One region of the Janthinobacterium sp. GW460-12-1-14-LB5 genome, then DNA from elsewhere that is predicted to be linked to it. Evidence: riboswitches for the same ligand, from Rfam matches in the RefSeq annotation. Region 1 holds a riboswitch; the other holds the start of a gene.
The links. A riboswitch is a leader RNA that binds a small molecule or an ion and turns the genes downstream of it on or off. The one in region 1 is predicted to bind FMN.
Positions count from the first base shown of each region.

Region 2: it holds a riboswitch for FMN, as region 1 does, so the genes downstream of both, AC07X6_RS22640 (6,7-dimethyl-8-ribityllumazine synthase) here and ribB (3,4-dihydroxy-2-butanone-4-phosphate synthase) in region 1, are expected to answer to the same signal.

Region 1 is NZ_JBWKYD010000003.1:108,037-115,155, reverse strand. Features, by position in the region: gene AC07X6_RS03685 (MlaE family ABC transporter permease) at 1-285, opposite strand, end outside; gene AC07X6_RS03680 (hypothetical protein) at 336-659, opposite strand; gene AC07X6_RS03675 (LysR family transcriptional regulator) at 784-1,659, opposite strand; gene AC07X6_RS03670 (MFS transporter) at 1,779-3,152, shown strand; gene ribB (3,4-dihydroxy-2-butanone-4-phosphate synthase) at 3,157-3,804, opposite strand; FMN riboswitch at 3,899-4,049, opposite strand; gene AC07X6_RS03660 (M16 family metallopeptidase) at 4,235-7,078, shown strand.
Region 2 is NZ_JBWKYD010000024.1:75,682-82,800, reverse strand. Features, by position in the region: gene AC07X6_RS22665 (ABC transporter permease) at 1-182, opposite strand, end outside; gene AC07X6_RS22660 (ABC transporter permease) at 179-1,039, opposite strand; gene AC07X6_RS22655 (PhnD/SsuA/transferrin family substrate-binding protein) at 1,036-2,109, opposite strand; gene AC07X6_RS22650 (class II aldolase/adducin family protein) at 2,132-2,884, opposite strand; gene AC07X6_RS22645 (ABC transporter substrate-binding protein) at 3,113-4,165, shown strand; gene AC07X6_RS22640 (6,7-dimethyl-8-ribityllumazine synthase) at 4,236-4,739, opposite strand; FMN riboswitch at 4,915-5,076, opposite strand; gene AC07X6_RS22635 (TonB-dependent receptor) at 5,151-7,119, opposite strand, start outside.

The DNA.
Region 1 (7,119 bases):
ATAGCGCGACAGGCCGTAGCTTTGCGCGCTGACGACGACGATGCGGATGAGCACCAGGCTGACGAGCGCGCAGGCGACGCTGAACCACACGAGATTGGGCGCCGTGTTCGTTACCAGGCGGTGCGCGAGGATGGGGCGGTTGTCGCGGTTATAGCTCGACGGCGACAGGGCCAGCGAAAACACGAGAATGGCGAAATGCAGCATGCGCCACCAGCTGACCAGCCAGGCCATGGTGGCCCGGTGCAAACGGCGCAGGCTGATGATGAGGGAGACGGATAGGGTCATCATGGCATCTTAACATCAGCCCGCCCGCCGGGCACGTCAGGCGTGCGCGCCTATTCGAACAGGGCGAAGCCGGCCATGACGACCATCAGCACGGCGATGTATTGCATCGGGATCCAGAACAGGGTGTGGCGCTTGCGCAGGATCACTCTTTCCTGCGTGGCCGGGTCGATCAGTTCGCGGCCTGGCGCGCTGTTCAGGCGCACGCCCGCATACCAGCTGGCGGCCGCTGCCAGCAGGAAGGCCAGCGCCAGGGGCCAGGCGTGGCTCTTCGTGTATGCCTCGCCCAGGGTGGCGCCAAACAGCGCCTGTGCGGCCATGACAACGATCAAACAGATGAGGGGGGCGAGTATGCCGAAGCCTTGCCAGATAAGCATAAGAATTCTCCAGGGGGATTGAGGGATCCCGCGGCGGGTGGCGGCGGCTGCGCGCGGCGGGGGGGCGGATTTTATCAGACTTATCAAAAAGAAAGTTTCTTTTCGGCACTATTGTGCGCCCCTGTCAGACGGCGCTGGCGGTGCCCACGCTGGCGATGATGGCGTCGGCCGCCGCGCGCACGCGGGCCGAGCGGTTCAGATCCGCATGCATGACCAGCCACACGTCGTAGCTTTCCGCCCGCTCGGGCCAGATGCGCACCAGCTGCGGGTCGATGTCGCCCAGGTGGGTGGCCAGCTCGGCCACGCCCAGCCCCGCGCGCGTGGCTTCCTGCAGCATCGCCGCCGAATTGACTTCCATGGCGACCCGGGCGTTGGCGACGGGCTCGCCGGCGATTTTCTCTCCATGGCGCGGCGTCACGGAATGGTGGTAGATGACGATGTCGTGGCCGGCCAGCGCCGTGCCGCGCACGGGTTCGCCCCGTTCGGCCAGATAGGTTTTCGATGCATACAGGCCCAGGCTGCGCTTGACCAGGTGGCGCGAGATCAGGTCCGGGTCGGTGGGGCGCACGCCGCGCACGGCCAGGTCCGCTTCGCGCCGCGTCAGGCTGGCCAGCGCGGGCGCCACGTTGAGCACGATGCGGATGTCCGGGTGGGCCGCGTGCAGCCGCTGCATGGCGCGGATGACGAAATGGCTGGCCATGGTGTCCGTCGTGGCCACGCGCACCAGGCCGCTTAAACGGTTGTCGACGCCCTGCATCTCGCGCTGCAGCTTGTCGGCCGCCCGCTCCATCGCTTCGGCGGCCGTGAGCGCCAGTTCGCCGGCCGGCGTGGGCACGTAGCCCGACGGCGTGCGCAGGAACAGGGTGGCGCCCAGCGACGCTTCCAGCGCGGCCAGGCGGCGCCCGCACGTGGCCTGGTCGATGCACAGCAGGGCGGCCGCGCCGCGCAGGGTGCCGGCCCGGCCGATGGCCAGAAAGATGCGCGCGTTATCCCAATCCAAGCTGCTTCTCCTGTTTTATATGGTGATGCATTTTTGCATCAGTGTGCCGAGTTTATGCCTGTTTACCGCATCGCGCAACGCTCGCATAATGGCTGCCCCCTGTTACTGCAAGGAGTACCATGACTGCCCCCACACCGCACCGCGCCAGCGGCTTGATCCTGCTGACCCTGGCCTTCGGCTTCGTCATGGCCATGCTCGACGTCACGGCCGTCAACGTGGCGCTGTCCGATATCGCGCTGGACTTGAATATTCCGCTGACGGGCCTGGTCTGGGTGGTTGATGGCTACACCTTGACGTTTGCCGCGCTGCTGCTGGCCGGCGGCGCGCTGGCCGACCGCTACGGGCCGAAAGCCGTGTACCAGGGCGGCCTCGGCGTCTTCATCCTCGGTTCTATCCTGTGCGGCGCCGCGCCCGACGGACATTTCTTGACGGCGGCGCGTTTGCTGCAGGGCGCGGGCGCGGCCCTGTTCATGCCCAGTTCGCTCAGCCTGCTCACGCACAGCTTCGAAGACGAGCGCGAGCGCACGCGCATGCTCGGTGCCTGGTCGGCGCTGGTGGGCGTGGCCGGTGCGTCCGGCCCCCTGATCGGCGGCATCCTCGTGCACCAGTTCGGCTGGCGCAGCGTCTTCTGGGTCAACGTGCCGCTGGGCGTGCTGGCCATCGTCATGGCGCAGCTGCTGCTGGTGGCGCCGGCGCGCCAGCCGCGCGATTTGTCGCTGTTCAGCCATGCGCTCGGTGTGGCGGCGCTGGCGGGCCTGAGTTTCGTGCTGATCGAAGGCCCCGTGCTGGGCTGGCTGTCGCCCGGCGTGCTGGCGGCGGGCGCATTGACGGTGCTGTCGGCCTGGCAATTGCTGCGGCGCGAGCGCAGCGGCAGCCATCCGCTGTTGCCGCGTGAACTGTTTCACAGCAGCAGCTTTGGCGCGGCCAATGGCGTGGGGTTTCTGATCAATTTCTGCGTGTTCGGGCAATTGTTCTTATTGAGCCTGTTTTTGCAGCAGTCGGGCGGTGCCGATGCCCTGCAGTCGGGCTTGCGCCTGTTGCCCATGATGGCGGCCTATACGGTGGGAAACTTTATGGCGGGAAATATTGCGGCGCGTCATGGCACGCGCCTGCCCATGCTGCTAGGCTTGCTGGTGGGTGCCGTCATGGCCTTGCTGCTGATGGGCTTGCGTCCGGGCACGCCGTATGGCTGGCTGGCGCTGGGCACGGCCGTCATGAATGTGGCCATCGGCATCGCCATTCCCGCCATGACGGCCACCGTGATGCGGGTGGCCGGCAAGCGGCATGCGAACAGCGCGGCGGCGGCCCTGAATGCGAACCGGCAGATCGGCGCGCTGGTGGGCGTGGCGCTGATCGGCAGCATCCTGCACGTGCTGCCCGACTGGTCGCTGCGCCTGCCGCTGGCTTACGCGACGATCGCCGCCGCGTATGGCCTGGCGGCGGGCCTCGTCTACCGGCACGTGCATTTGCCGAAGGCGGTAGCTGCCGCTTGACGGATTATTGCGCGTGCTTGCTGCGCCACTCCACCAGTTCCTCGATGGTCAGGATCGGCATGCCGTGCAGTTCGGCGAAGCGCTCGATATCGTCGCCGCGCATCATGGTGCCATCCGGGTTCATCAGTTCGCACAGCACGGCGGCCGGGTTCAGGCCCGCCATGCGCGACAGGTCGACAGAGCCTTCCGTGTGGCCACGGCGCTCGAGCACGCCGCCGGGCGCGGCGCGCAGGGGGAACACGTGGCCGGGGCGCACCAGGTCTGCGGGCTTGGCATTTGGCGCGATGGCGGCGCGGATGGTGGTGACGCGGTCGGCGGCCGACACGCCCGTCGTGACGCCGTCGCGCGCCTCGATGGAGACGGTGAACGGCGTACCGTAGCGGCTGCCGTTGTCGGACGACATGGGCGGCAATTCCAGCTTGCTGACGACGTCCGTCGGCAGGCACAGGCAGACGATGCCGCTGCATTCGCGGATCAGCAAAGCCATGGTTTCGTTCGTCAATTTTTCGGCAGACAGGATCAGGTCGGCTTCGTTTTCACGGTCGAAATCGTCGAGCAGGATGACGGGGATGCCGGCGCGCATGGCGGCCAGGGCGGACTGGATGCGACCTTCCAGGTCGTTGGAAAGCAGGGTATAGCTGTTGACTAACATGGTGAAACGCTCCTCGCATAGGCGAAAAACGCTGCAGGGCAAGCGAATAGACGCAACTGGCCGCATCGACAGGTCGATGGGACATCACACTACTGCACATCTTCTTTCATCCGGACTATACCGTCGGCTCTGGAGTCACACCAGATCTGCTGACCTCACCAGGCGGTGCCTGGAAAGCGCTCGCGGGCTTGACCGTTGCCGGTCTTACCGCCGGTGGGGAATCGCACCCCGCCCCGAAGACGTATTGTTGTGCCGGTCCACATGACCGGCGGCAATACTTTAGCACAATTGAAAAAACCTGGCAGGACACCGTTGAGTTTGTCATTCGGCAAAGTTGCCTGGGAAAAGCGGTTTTTCCTAAGCTGTTTTTAATGGCGGAAACAGAATTTCAGTGTAAGGTATGGCTACTGAATCTTACCGTTGAGAATACATGAAGCTGAGTAAATTACGCCTGATCTCGGGCGCCGTCTTGCTGGCCTGCGCCTGCATGGCCCAGGCGGAAATCCGTTTGACCGATCCCCTGCCGCTGGCACCAGAAGTTACCGTAGGAAAATTGCCGAACGGCTTGACCTATTACATCAAGAAAAATGCCCGTCCCGCCCAGAAAGTGGAATTGCGGCTGGTGGTGAAAGCCGGCTCCATCCTGGAAGATGACGACCAGCAAGGTCTCGCGCATTTCACGGAACACATGGCCTTCAATGGTTCCACGCATTTCAAGCGCAATGAGCTGATTTCCTACTTGCAATCGATCGGCGTGAAGTTCGGCGCCGACTTGAATGCCTACACGAGTTTCGATGAAACCGTCTACGTGTTGCCGATTCCGACGAACAAGAAGGAAAACCTGGAAAAGGGTTTTCTCGTGCTGGAAGACTGGGCGCATGGCTTGAAATTCAATCCGGCCGACATCAACAGCGAGCGCGGCATCGTGCTGGAAGAGGCGCGCCTGGGCAAGGGCGCCAGCGACCGCATGAACAAGGTGCTGTATCCGAAGCTGCTGAACGGTTCGCGCTATGCGCAGCGCATGCCGATCGGCAAGGAATCCGTGCTGAAGACCTTCAAGCCGGAAGCCATCAAGCGTTTCTACAAGGATTGGTACCGTCCCGACCTGATGGCCGTGATGGTGGTGGGCGACGTGGAGCCGGGCCAGGCTGAAAAGCTGATCCGTCAGCATTTCGGCAAGCTGAAAAACCCCGCGAAACCGCGTCCGCGCCTGTATGCGGAAGTGCCGCAGCGCTCGCAAACGGAAGCGCTGGTGATCACGGACAAGGAAGCGCCCGACGACAGCGTCTTCATCCGCTACCCGATCCGCGCCGCGCAGGAACCCGTCACGATTGCCGACTACCGCCGCCAGATGATCGAAAACCTGTATGGGCAAATGCTCAGCGCCCGCATGCAGGAATTGACGCAGCAAGCCAACCCGCCGTTCATCCAGGGCGGCAGCAGCATGGGCAAGCTGGTGCGCGGCTATGAATCGTTCAGCGCGTATGCCTTGCTGGGCAAGGGCGGCGTGCAGCCGGCCGTCGATGCGCTGGTGCAGGAAGACGAGCGGGCGCGCCGCTTCGGTTTCAGCCAGGCTGAGCTGGACCGCGCGCGCAAGGATATGTTGCGCAATTACGAGCGCGCCTACAGCGAACGCGACAAGTCCGATTCGGCCGGTTTCGTGGCCGAGTATTCGCGCAACTTCCTGGAGCAGGAAGCCATTCCCGGCATCGCCAATGAATTGCTGTACGCGCAGGAACTCTTGCCGCAGGTAACCTTGCAGGAAATCAACGAAACGGTGGCCAAGGTGATTCCCGACCAGCAAAAGAAACTGGTGGTCTTCATGGGCGCCGAGCCGAAGGCGGGCGATGCGGCCTCGACCGTACCGACGCAGCAGCAATTGCTCGACGCGGTGGCGCAGGCGGAGCGGCAAACCGTCGAGCCGCGCACGGAAAAAGTGCTTGCCAGTAAGCTGATGGACGGCCCGCCGGCCGGCGGCAGCATCGTCTCGGAAAAACTGAACAGCGCCATCGGCGTGACGGAACTGACCCTGGGCAATGGCGTGCGCGTGCTGCTGAAACCGACGGACTTCAAGAACGACCAGGTGCTGATGGGTTCGACCCGTTTCGGCGGCCAGTCGCTGTTCGGCGATGCCGACATCTACAATGCCCGCTATGCCAGCGCCGTGGTCGGCAGCATGGGGCTGAAAGATATGGCGCCGCTGGACTTGCAGAAAGTGCTGGCCGGCAAGACGGTCAACGTGGGCGCTTCGCTGGGCGAGCTGAGCGAAGGCTTTGGCGGCTCGGCCAGCAGCGCGGATGTGGAAGCCATGCTGCAACTGGTGTATCTGTATTTCCATGACGTGCGCAAGGATGCGGGCCTGTACCAGTCCTTCATCGGCAAGCAGCAGGACCTGGCGAAAAACAGCATGGCGCAGCCGGAAGCCGTGTTCTACGATGCCGTCCAGCATGCCATGTATGGCGACAACCCGCGCGTCGATGGCGTGCCGCGCGCGGCCGACTTCGACAAGGTGGGCCTGGACCGTTCATTGGAAATCTTCCGCCAGCGCTTTTCCAGCGCGCGCGGCATGACCTTCATCTTTGCGGGCAGCTTCGAGCTCGACAAGATCAAGCCCCTGATCGCCAGCTACCTGGGCACCTTGCCCGTGGCCGACGTGGCGCACGCCTACCGCGACGTGGGCATGCGCCCCGTCAGCGGGGTGGTCAAGAAGAATGTCTACATGGGCAGCGAGCCCAAAAGCACGATTTCCATCACCTTCAATGGCGATGCCGCGTATTCGGACGAGCAAAAGCTGACCCTGCAGGCGCTGGGCGAGGTGCTGAACCTGAAAGTCATCGAAGTGCTGCGCGAAAAGATGAGCATGATCTATGGCGGCGGCTTCGAAACGTCGATGGGCCAGCATCCGTATGGCCATTATTCCGTGGCCTTGAACTTGCCGACGGGGCCGGAAAACGTGGACAAGGTGATCGCCGCCGCCTTTGCCGAAATCAACAGGATGAAGGCGGACGGGCCATCCGCGGCCGACCTGGAAAAGGTCAAGCTGAACTGGATCACGCGCCAGCAAAAGTCCTTGCGCGAAAACCGCTACTGGATGAGCCAGCTGATGGGCTCGGTGACGCAGGGACGCGACCCCGCGCACATCCTGCGTTACGAGCAGCGCGTGCGCGCCCTCACGCCGCAAGCCGTCAAACTGGCGGCGCAGCGCTATCTGAACATGGATAACTATGTGCAGGTGGTGCTGTACCCGGAACGTAAAAATGTTGCAGTGAAGTAATCTTCATGCTGGCGTTGCCGGGGCGCCAGTGTGCCGAAGCT
Region 2 (7,119 bases), on a different contig from region 1:
GCGCGCAGATGCACCCACAGTTCGCCCGTCAAGACCAGGTCGCGCAGGCTGTGCGCCAGATCGCCCAGCGAGACGAAGATGTAGGCGGCGGCCGCGCCCTGGCCCGATGCCCATTGCCAGGCGCCCAGCAAGGCCAGCGGCAGCAGCGCGCCCTTGATGATTAACACTAAACGCTGCCTCATGCGGCGCCTCCCTTACCATCCCCATTACGCTTCCAGCGCATCAATCTTGCCTCCACCGCATGGCAAAGCCGGTCCAGGCCGAAGCCGATCACGCCCGTCAGCACCACGCCCACCATCACCACGTCGAGGCGGAACATTTGCCGGCCCATTTCCATCATCTGGCCCAGGCCGCTGTCGGCAGCCAGCAATTCCGCGCCCACCAGCACCATCCACGAGCGCGACAGGGCGATGCGCATGCCCGTCAGCGCGGCCGGCACGATGGCGGGCAGGACGATGAAACGGATGCGCTGCCAGCGCGAAAAGCAATACACTTGCGCCACCTCAAAGTAGCGCTGCGACAGGTTGCGGATGGCGTCATGCACGGCCAGCGCCACGATGAAAAAACTGGCCTTGGCCACGATAAACACCTTGAAACTCTCGCCTATGCCGAACAGCAAGATAAACAAAGGGATCAGGGCCACGGTCGGCAGCTGGCGCAGGATATTGAACGTGGGGTCGACATAGCTGCGCAAGCCCGGCGACAGGCCCAGCACGACGCCGAAAGCCAGGCCGGCGCTGGCGCCCAGGCCGAAACCGGCCAGCAGGCGGAACAGGCTGATGCCCAGGTGCTGGCCCAGTTCGCCGCTCTCGGCCAGGTCGCGCGCCGTCAGCAGCACTTGCCACGGCGACATCAGGATGTGCGCGGGCATCCATTCGAAGGTGGTGGCGGCCGTCCACAGCAGCAGCAAGGCCAGCGGCGACGCCCACACGGACCAGCGCGAGCGCACAAAGCGCCGCAGCCAGGGAATGGACGCCGCATGCGCTGGCGCTGGCGCTGGCGCGGGAGCGCGCGGCAAGGCGATAGTGAGGGAAGTCATGGCGACCAGTACGCTTGCAATTTCAGCTGCGCCAGCGCCTGGTTGACGAACTGGGGCGCGAACAGGCTGTCGACTTGCAGGGGACGCCCGATCAGCCCCGCGCTCTTCGCATACGCCGCCTCGCCCACGTAATGCTGGCGCAGGCTGGCCGTAAACAGGGGCGACCAGCGCGCCTGCCATGGCGTATGGTCGCCCGCCAGTTCGCGCCGCACCACGCTTTCCACCTGGCCGGCGGATGCCTCCGTGCGCACGTACTCGTCTTCGCCACCGGCGCCGGCGGCCCGGTGGTGCTCGCGCACATACGCCGTCACCACCAGCTGGGCCAGCTGCGGCCAGCGTTGCAGGAAGCCGCTGTCGGCCCACAGTTCGGCGCGCATCTTCCAGTCCTGCGGCGGCGCCTTGCTGGACCAGATGATCTTGCCCACCTTTTTATCTTCCAGCAGGAAAGCATCGCTGAGGGTGAAGAAGGCATCGGCGCCGCCCGTCGCCACGGCCGCCGCGCCCGCCTGCGGGTTCAGATTGAGGATCTTGACGTCGCGCAAGGTCATGCCATTCGCTTCGAGCAGGCGCGCGAATGGGTATTCCCACGGCCGGCCCCGGTGCAGGGCGATCTTCTTGCCCTTCAAGTCCTTGATCGAGCGGGCCGTCGAGCCGTTCGGCACCACCAGATAGGTGTTGCTGAAGCTGCCGCCAGGCAAAATCAGCCGCGTCTGCAAGCCCGAGGCATTGGCGATGATCGATGGCAGGTCGCCATACTGGGCCAGGTCGATCGAACGGTTGGCAAACGCCTCGTTGACTTGCGTCGCCACGGAATTGGTGGTGACGGGCACCCATTCCAGCTTCACGCCCAGCTTGCCCAGTTCGGCCGCCAGCCAGCCTTGCGCGGCCACCTGGGCGGCAGAACCGGCAAACACGGTCTTGCCGGACGGTGCCGTGCGCGCCACGACGGCGATGCGCACGGCGGCCGGCAGCGGATCGGCCGCCGACGCGATGGCTGGCGCCAGCACGCTGGCCGCCAGGGCGGTAGCGAGTACCTTGCGCCAGCTCAAACGTAAGAATTTCAATGACATTGCGAGCCTGTTCTTGTAAGGGTTACACCAGGTCGGTGGCAGGCAACAAGGACAGCGCGCGCGCCGTGTCGATCAGCTTGCTCATCTTCCATTGCTGCAGCAGCACGCCGGGACCGAAGTCGCGCGAACCGCCGATGGCTTCGGCCGCGATCTGGATCTGCGCGCCCTCTTCCAGCAGCAGGATGAATTCGGCCAGCTGCAGCAAGCCCTGCTTGCCCCACACGGTGGCGCCGCCGTTCGCTTCCAGGATGGCCGTGGCATGCGTATTGCGGGCGATTTCGCCGAGGATGAAATCGACTTCCGGCTGGCGGCGGTCGATATAGATGGGGATTTCGCGCACCAGCTGGTAGCGCTGCACGGGCACGTAGCGGATCGGCAGGGTGCGGTGCGTCTGCGCCCACGCGCCCAGCGATGGCGAGTGCACGTGCGAGATCGACGTGACCTCGGGCCGCTCGCGGAACAGCTTTAAATAGCGTGCGCCGCCGTTGTTGGCGTCGCCGAGCAGCACCGTGCCGTCCAGCGCCAGCACGGCCGCCTTCAGGGGCTGGCCGCGGCGGAACGGGCCGGGATCGTTGACCACCACCACCTTGTCGCCAGCGGGCGTGCGCTCGACAAAGCCCACCGTGCCGTTGGCCGTCAGACTGCCCGTCTCGCGCAAGCCGTCGAAGGCGGTCTGCGCATCGCGCCGCACCTGCTCCACGAAGGCCAGTTCGGCCGCCGTCAACTCCTGGGTTTGTACTTGCTCTGGTGCTTGTGCTTGTGCCACGTCCGTCATGTCATGCTCCATTCGGTAAAGAGGTTGAGACCGGGTTTCGTCTACCGTCTACTTTCGCAAGACGCGTGCCAGCGCCGGGGCCGCAAAAATGGCGGAGCGCTGCTGCCTGCGCAACAGCGGCTGCTGGCGCGGCAGCAGCGTTGTGCGCAGCGGCTGTCGGCAAGCCAGCAAGCGGCGCGGGCACGTTTCCTGCACGATTACAGGCTCCACCCACCACGAAAGAATCCCATGACTACCGCAACCGCCCCCGCCGTCGATACCGTCTGGTTCACCCGCTGTCCCGTGCCCACGGCCACGGGCCTGGCCTACAAGCTTGGCTGGCTGGACGAGGAATTCGCCCGCGACGGCATCGCGTTAAAGACGCTGCAGGAAGTGGGCGGCGAGCTGGCGCGCCACCACTACGACCATGGCTTGTCCACGCTCGTGCGCGAAGGGGGCAACCTGCTGGCCCTGCCCGCGCGCGCGCAAGGGGCGCCCACGCGTCTGATCGGCCTGACCTGGATCGACGAATGGCAAGCCATCCTCGTGCGCCCCGGTTCCGGCATCGCCACGCCCGCGCAGCTGCAGGGCAAGCGCCTGGCGCTGCCCGTGTTCCGCGCCGAAGACTTGCGCGAGAACCGGCGCGGGCGCAGCATCGCGCGCGGCATGAGCCTGGCCGGCTACAAGGGCGTGCTGGCATCGGCCGGCCTCACGCTCGACGACGTGCGGCTGGTGGAAGTGGGTGCCGACGCCCAGGCATCGGCCAATCTGGGCGCGGGCCTGTGGCAAGGCATAGGCCCGCTCTTGCGCGGCGAAGTCGACGCCGTCTACGTGAAAGGCGCGGCGGCGGCCGAGGCGGCCCGCGCGGCGGGGCTGGAAGTGGGCATAGCCATCGACGCCCTGCCCGACCGGCGCTTCCGCGTCAACAACGGCACGCCGCGCCCGATCACCGTGCATGCATCCATGCTGGAACAGCATTTCGAGCTGGTCGTGCGCTTCCTGACGCAGACCTTGCGCGCCGCGCACTGGGCGCGCAGCCACAAAGAAGATGTGCTGGCCATCCTGCAGGGCGAGACGCGGGCCGGCGCCGACGCCGTGGCCGAAGCCTACCGCGACGGTTTTCACCTGACCCTGGCGCCCGACCTGTCCGACGACAAGGTGGCGCTGTTCCGCCAGCAGAAGGATTTTCAATTGCAGCACGGTTTTCTCGACCGCGACGTCGACATCGACAGCTGGATCGACCGCCGGCCATTGGAAGAGGCGCAGCGCAGGCTCGACGCGCTGCTGCGGCAGGCGGCATAAGGAAATGGGGCCAGCCCATGGCAACATGTGCTGGCCCCACAGGCACTATCGATTCACGGCAGGCCGGCTGCTAGGCTGCCAGCGCCGCCTGCGGCGCGCTGGCCGGTTGCGCCAGCCGCTGCAGCGAATGGATGGTGGCGGCGCAGGCCGTCGCCAGTTCCACGCCCTTGACCTTGAAGTGCTGGAAGTAGAATGCCTGGTGCTCCTGGCCCGCATGGAAGTGGTGCGGGGTCAGCACGGCCGACAGCACGGGCACGCCCGTCGCCAGCTGCACCTGCATCATGCCGGAAATGACGGCATCGGCGACGAAATCATGGCGGTAGATGCCGCCGTCCACCACCAGGGCGGAAGCGGCAATCGCCGCGTACCGGCCGCTTTTGGCCAGCACTTGCGCATGCAGGGGGATTTCAAAGGCGCCGGCGACGTCGATGACGTCGATATCGCTCTCGGCGAAGCCCAGCGCGGCCATTTCCGCGATAAACGACAGCCTGCATTGCGCGACGATGTCGCGGTGCCAGCCCGCCTGGATGAAGGCGATGCGTTTGGCTGGTGTTGCGTGTGATGCTTGTGACATATAAAAGACTCCTGTTTTCAAGAATAATAAAAACAGGGCATCGGATCGAAGGGGATATGACGGGCGCATGAAAGCCACGCCCAACTGCGCATGCAGGCACGCGCGCAGACGCACCGACGGCAAACGCAGGCCGTCCATGCGCCGGGCGGATGCCGGCGTCGACACAATGATGCCATCCCGCTCTCTCTTTATCCGGACTATACCGTCGGCCCCGGAATCACACCAGGTCTGCTGACCTTGCCGTCATGGCCCGAAGACCGTGCCGGCAAGCGCTCGCGGGCTAGGCACGCATGCCATTACCGCCGGTGGGGAATCGCACCCCGCCCTGAGAACGTTGCATGGCCAGCGCAGCGGGTGCGGCAGCCATGCCCGGCGACTATAGCATATCGCCCCTGCCTCTGCCCTGCGCGGTCAGAACTGCAGCGTGTACGACGCGCCCACTGTGCGGCCCTGGCCGATGATCACCGTGTCGCCGTTGACGGCGCCGGGCACGAAGCTGGTAAGCGTGTGGTTGCGGTAGACCTTGTCGGCCAGGTTGTTCGCATACGCCGTGATGCGCTGCTTGCCGCCCGGGAGCACGTACGACAGGCGGGCGTTGGCCAGCGCGAAGCCGCCCTGGTTCAGCAGGTTGCGCGCGGCATTTTGCGGGTCGACATAGTAGTACTGCTTCGACGTGTAGCGCACGTCGCCGCTGAAGACCAGTTGCGCGCCATTGCCCAGCGGGTAGCGGTAATCGGCCGCCAGCAGGGCCGTCACGTGGGGCGAGCGCACGAATTCGTTGCCGGAGCGGTCGCCGCCATTGTTCTGGATGGCGAAATCGTCGAATTCCGTGCGCAGCAGGCCCAGGTTGGCATTGACGTGCAGGTTGTCCGTCGGCTGCGCCTCGATCTCGAATTCCGCGCCGTTGACGTGGGCCTTGCGCACGTTCTGCAGGTAATTGACGCTTTGCGTGGGGTCGCCGTTGTACACGCCCGTGATATTCACCTGCACGTTCTTGTAATCATAGTGAAAAACGTTGGCGTTGAAATTCAAACGCCCGTCCAGCCATTCGGACTTGATGCCCGCCTCGAACGAGTTCAGGGTTTCCGGCTTCACCGTGTTCAGCGCGCGCACGTCCGTGGCGCTGGTGTTGTAGCCGCCGGACTTGATGCCGTGCGCGTACTTCAGGTAGCCGCGCAGGGTGCGGCTGAAGCGGTATTCGGGCGTCACGTCATACGTCAGCGCGTTCCACGTGGTCGATGGATTCGACGTGAAATTGTTGTTGGCCACGGAGGCGGCCGTGTAATTGCCGCCCCGGACCGTGTTCCACCAGTTGGCCGCATCGCCGAACGTCACCGTGTTCGAGACGGCCTGCACGCGCTGCAAGTCCAGGTCCTTGGTTTCCGTCGTCCAGCGCAAGCCGAACGTGGACAGCAGCTGCTCGCTGAAGTTGACGGTGGTGCTGCCGAAGATGGCCGCGCTGCGCGCCTTGTGCTGGTAGATGGTGCGGTTGTAGCCGACGGGCTGCGTGCTGCCCGCCAGCGCCGGCACGGTGCCGTTGGGCAGGCGCGCGCCGGCCGAATCGGCATCGATCTTTTCATTGAAGTAGAACAGACCCGCCACCCAGCTCACGGCGCCGTTCTGCGGAGACGTCAGGCGCAGCTCCTGCGACACTTGCCGGCTGCTGGCCTTGGAACGGCTGCGGCCCACTTCCAGCGGCGTATTGTCGCTGTCGCCCGTGGCTTCGTTCCTGAAATTTTCATAGCCCGTGATGGAAGTGAGGGTCACTTCGCCCAGCGCATATTCGAGGTTCAGCTGGGCGCCGCCCTGTTGCACGTCGCTGTCGGCCGGCGCATTCGTGCTGACGTCGTCGGGATTCGTGCTGGGGACGTAGCCGTTGCGGTACACGCCATTGGCGCCATAGCTGGCCACGGTCGTGGTGGCGCCCTTGGTCGTGTAGTCGCGGTAATGCAGGTTCAGATTCGCCGTCAGGTCGCGCCCGATCAGGGCCTTGAGCTGGCCGCGGATGGCGCTGTCCTTGAGTTTTCCATCGCGTTCGCCCGTAAACTGGTTGTGGAAGCGGCCCTTGTCCTGCTGCTCCGTATGGAAGGACAGCCGCCCCGCCAGCACCTCGTCGATCAGCGCGCCGCCGATGGCGCCTTCGGCCACGGTGGTGTCGTAGCTGCCGTAGTCAAGCTTGGCGTAGCCGCTGGATTTGAACGAGGGTTTGCGCGAGATCACGTTGATGGCGCCGCCCGTCGTGTTCTTGCCCCACAGGGTGCCTTGCGGGCCGCGCAGCACTTCCACCCGGTCCAGGTCGAACAGGGGAAAGCCCGTGGCGCTGGAATTGCTGATGTAGACGTCATCAAGGTAGAAGCCGACGGGATTCGGAAAGTCCACC